One region of the Demequina pilifera genome, then DNA from elsewhere that is predicted to be linked to it. Evidence: riboswitches for the same ligand, from Rfam matches in the RefSeq annotation. Region 1 holds a riboswitch; the other holds the start of a gene.
What was found. A riboswitch is a leader RNA that binds a small molecule or an ion and turns the genes downstream of it on or off. The one in region 1 is predicted to bind thiamine pyrophosphate.
Positions count from the first base shown of each region.

Region 2: it holds a riboswitch for thiamine pyrophosphate, as region 1 does, so the genes downstream of both, ACNI14_RS06595 (thiamine ABC transporter substrate-binding protein) here and ACNI14_RS00670 (thiamine-binding protein) in region 1, are expected to answer to the same signal.

Region 1 is NZ_JBMDTW010000001.1:153,819-156,199, reverse strand. It holds gene ACNI14_RS00680 (ABC transporter substrate-binding protein) at 1-28, opposite strand, end outside; gene ACNI14_RS00675 (ABC transporter permease) at 81-851, opposite strand; gene ACNI14_RS00670 (thiamine-binding protein) at 848-1,141, opposite strand; TPP riboswitch at 1,252-1,366, opposite strand; gene ACNI14_RS00665 (potassium channel family protein) at 1,451-2,381, opposite strand, start outside.
Region 2 is NZ_JBMDTW010000003.1:278,489-280,869, reverse strand. It holds gene ACNI14_RS06595 (thiamine ABC transporter substrate-binding protein) at 1-992, opposite strand, end outside; TPP riboswitch at 1,016-1,133, opposite strand; gene ACNI14_RS06590 (hypothetical protein) at 1,170-1,814, opposite strand; partial or broken gene ACNI14_RS06585 (DUF2510 domain-containing protein) at 1,863-2,099, opposite strand; gene dcd (dCTP deaminase) at 2,230-2,381, opposite strand, start outside.

The DNA of each region.
Region 1 (2,381 bases):
GAGCGCCGATGCGGGGGTGATCAGTCATGAGATGTCTCCTTGGTTGAGGGTCGAGTGGGGTGAGGGTGGGGTCGCGTGGGTCAGTGGTGCGTGGGCTGGATCTGCCAGGGCGTCGCGACGCGGCGCAGCAGGGCGATGGCGGCGACCAGCACGGCGGTGAGCAGTGCGATGAGCACTATCCCGACGAAGATCTGGTCCACCGCGTACGCCTTGCGCGAGCGCTGGATGAAGACGCCGATGCCGGATTCGCCGGCGAGGTACTCGGACACCACAGCGGCGCCCACGGCGTAGGTCGCGGCGATGCGCAGCCCGGCCAGCGCACCCGGGATGGAGGCGGGCAGGCGCACCAGCCACAGCTGATGCGCGCGCCCGCCGCCCAGTCCGGCGACGGTGTCGGAGTACTCGGCGTCCACTTCCCTGATGGCCGCGGTTGCGGCGATCAGGACCGGGAAGAACACCGTGAGAGCGACCAGCGCCACCTTGGACGCGAGGCCGAAGCCCGCCCACAGGATCATCAGCGGGGCGAGCACCACGGTGGGGATGGTCTGGCTGAGCAGCACCACGGGACGGGCGACCTGGCCCACCGTCGCGACCACGGAGGTGAGCACGGCCAGCAGCCACCCGAGCGCGGTGCCGAGAGCGAGTCCCAGGACCGCCTCCGTGGCCGTCGTGGTGACGTGCTGTCCGAGCGCGGGGGCCTGTTCGATCCCGGCCGCCACCACCTGTGAGGGGCTGGGCAGCACGAACTCAGGCAGGTCGCCCAAGCGCACCGACGTCTCCCACGCGGCGAGCAGCAGCACGACCGTCGCGGTGCCGACGAACGCGCCCCGAGTGCGAGCGCCGAGCGTCATCGGCGGTGCTTGCCCACCAGGTCCTGGACGGTGGGACCGGAGTCGCCGGCGCCGCCGGAGACCTTGATCATGGACATGCAGCCCTCCGCGCCGGCTGCGAGCGTGGACTCGTGCACCTGGCGAAGCAGGGCCCAGACCTCGTCGGGCGACCCTTCGAGGGTGGTGCCCATCGCGCCCACCTCGTACGACAGGCCAGAGGCCTTGACCGTGGCGATGGCGGCGTCGACGTGCGCGTAGCGGTCGTCGGGGGTGCCCACGGGGCGGGGCAGGACTTGGATCTCGGCGATCACGGGTGACTCCTTGGCGTCGGACCGGGGGTCCGCGCGGCGCACAGTCAGCCGTCGTCGGCTCGTCCGGGCAAGTGCAGGGTCGGGCCGCGACGGACCCCACTGTGCTCACGCCCGTGCCGAAGACACGTCCTTACGCTGGCATTACCCAGGTCAAGTTCTCGGGTCTATGGCGCGCTGGTGGCCGTACTCTCAGCTCGGCTGCCCCGAGCTCCCCGCGTTTGCCCTTGCATCGTACTCACATCGCGGTGCGGTGGTCCAGGCGCCCGTCTGTACGCACCGTCGCGTGCCGGCGGTCCGAGCCTCAGGGATTCAGATGCGCTCGTGTGAGTGGAGGTGCTGGCGCTCCAGCTCCGCGAGGAAAGCGTTCGTGTGGTCGAGGAGTCGTGCGAGAGCCTCGCGGTCGGCCTCGTCCTCGGCGCGCACCCCGGTGACCTCTGCGGCCGAGTCGCGAATCGCCACGAGGGCCCGTTCCACCTGCTCCGCGGTGGACTGCGAACCCGCGGCGGCATCGGCGCCGGGGTGAAAGCGCTCACTGAAGTGCTCGGTCACCCGCGTGAGAGTCCTGCCGAGGACCTGGCCGTACCAGTGACCGTACGGCGCCGCTTGAGCCGCCAGCCCGAACTGGAGTTGCATGGTGACCAGGCTGGCACCGCGCATGGCGCTGCCGAGGGAGGCGCTGGTGTCGTTGGCGTGGAAGTAGTACAGGATGGGGAAGCGCTGGGTGCTCTCGTCGAGTTGGATGAGGTCACGCTGCAGCGCCTGCAGCCGTGATTGACCGCCGTGCACCACCAGTTCGGCAGCTCCCTTGTGATCCTGGGCGCTGGTCAGCAGGCGCGCGATGGTGCGCGTCTCGGATACCAGCGGGTACACCGTCAGCAGGTACGAGATCGCCGCGCCGAATACCGCCAGCCCGCTCGCGGCCTGCACTGCGCTAATCAGGCGCAGCGCATCGTTCTCGGCCACCAGCTCGCCAAAGCCCACGGTGGACAGCGAGACGCCGCTGAAGTACACGGCGTCGACGAAGGAGACGTCCGAACCGTCGTGAGGCGGCATGTAGCCCAGGTGATCGAGCTGGCCGGCGTAGATGAGTGCGAAGCCGAGCCACAGGCCCAGGACCCAACTCGAGATCTGGACCAGCATGATCGCAGGGCCCGCGTATCCGACGATCGCGTTGCGGCGCAGTCGGGTCGCCGCGGTCCGGGCAAACCGCCAGGTGACACTCATGGCCACGCGGCTCAGG
Region 2 (2,381 bases), on a different contig from region 1:
GCCCACTCCGCGGGCACCTCGACCTGCGAGGAGACGGGGTAGACGTACATGTTCTCGGGCACGCTCGCCTGGAAGTCGTCGGAGAGCATCCAATCGATGACGGCCTGGCCGCCCTCGGGGTTCTCGGCGCCCTCGAGGAGCCCTGCGTACTCCACCTGCCGGAAGCACGTGTCGAGCATCGCCGCGGTGGTGGGCTCGCCGTCGACGACCTCGGACGGCGGGGACGAGGCGTAGCTCAGCACGACGGGATAGTCGCCCCCATAGTTGGGCGCGGAGAAGTCCACGAAGTACGTGTCGGACCACGACGACGTCACGCGCACGTCGTTGTCGACGAGGGTGCGCCAGTAGTCCTCCCAGCCGTCCTCGCCGAACTCGGCGACCGTGGCCAGCAGGAACGCGAGCCCCGGCGACGAGGTGGCGGGGTTGGTGACGGAGAGCACGCCGTTGTACTGGGGGTCGGCGAGGTGGCCGAGCGTGGCGGGCACCTCGGCGCCCGTCTCCTCGAACCAGCCGATGTCGTAGTTGAGGCACACGTCGGAGTAGTCGATCGCGGTGAGCGCCTGTGAGTCCGCCACGGCGTACTCGGCGGCGTCGGCCGCCGCCGGGGCCGCGGATTCGTACTCGGCGAACACGCCCTCGTCGATGGCGCGCGACGCAAACGTGTTGTCGACGCCGAACACGACGTCGCCCAGCGGGGCGTCCTTGGTGAGGATCAGCTGGTTGACCAGGGTGCCGGCGTCGCCCGGCTGCACGAACGTGACCTCGAGGCCGGACTCCTCCTCGAACGCGGCGAGGACGTCGTCCGGCACCGCGAAGCTATCGTGCGTGACGACGGTGACGGCGTCGCCATCGCCTGCGGCCGATGCGGTGGCTGAGCCCTCGGTGCCGCTCGGCTCAGGCGAGGGGTCGGCGGGTTCGTCGCCGGAACAGCCCGCGACGAGGACGAAGGATGCAGTGACCGCCAGTGCGGTCGCGGTGCGCAGTACGCGCATATGTGGAACCTCCCACGAGTAGGAGGGGACGAGTCTCGACTCCCTACGCCGGCATCATCCGGATCAGGTTCGAGGGTCTGCGGCTGGTCCGCACTCTCAGCGCTCTGGTCCCTCACGGGAAGCGCTCCCCTGTCGTTGCCCGATCAGCATAACGCCGATGCGGTGGCTGGCTTGGCGCTACCGCCGCTCGACGATCTGGAGCGAGTCGAGCACCGCTTCTACGCTTTCGTCTCCGGAGCCGGTGGTCGATGAGCCGAGCGTGTAGACCACCAACTGGCTGTTGCCCTCGACCACGACGCCAACCATGTTCGGCCAGGTCTTGCCGTACATCGGAAACTCGTACTCCGCGAGGTAGCCCGTATAGCCGGCGGCCGTGCGCACAGGGCCCTCGGACGTCGTCTCGGCGCCCTCGATGCCGAAGGTCGAACTGCCGACGAAAGCGCGTGCTTCGAGCCGCGCTGACGAGGCTCCGCCGACGTCCGCGATGCTGAGGACGACAAGGGCGGTGCTGTCGCCCTCGAGGTCACCGGCGACGAGCCATGCGCCGTGAAATGCGACATCGACACCGGTCTGAACCGCCATCTCCGTCTCCATGGCCTGCGCGTCGAAGTATTCGGCCACGTCCTCCCACGCGGGGTCATGCTTGACTGTCCCGGTACCGCCCATGACGGGCACTGCGCTCCAGCCGGAAGGCACCTCAGTCTCCAATTCGCGCGCGCCCGCGTCTCCGCTCAGGGCGGCGTATGCGGCGTCCTCCACGCGAGGCAGCAACAGGGCGACCGCGGCGATGCCCCCTCCCACGACGATCACGACTCCGGCCACGATCCCGGCGATCGCTGCGCGCGACCGTCGGCTGCGGGGCTCGCGCGGAGCGGGAGCCCGTCCGGCTCGCCACTCTGAACCATCCCAGTAGCGGTGCTTCGTCGGGTCCCACGGATCCGGGTACCACCCGGCTGCCGGTTGGTGGGGGACTGCGTGCGCGGGCGACGGTGGGGCGGCGTAGCCGGGTCCGGGTGCTGCGCCAGGTTCTTCCCGTCTTGCACGCGGCGGAGCGGCGAAGGGGTCTGCCGGCTGCGGATCGTTCTGGTGCTCGCGCTCGTCCGTCATCTCTTCCCTCGCATCATCGCTTGGCGGGGAGCCTAGCAGGGATGATATGCGCACCGGGGGGACTGTGATGGCATCGACTGAGGCCTTCCACGCCCGGTGGCGACGTGATGCTGCTAGATCACGAGCTGTCTCACATTGCGGTGCGGTGGAAGTTCTGGAAGCTGCGGCTCGCGGTGGGGCCGCGCTGGCCGCGGTAGCGCGAGCCGTACTTGTCCGAGCCGTAGGGGTGCTCGGCGGCGGAGGACAGCTGGAAGAAGCACAGCTGGCCGATCTTCATCCCGG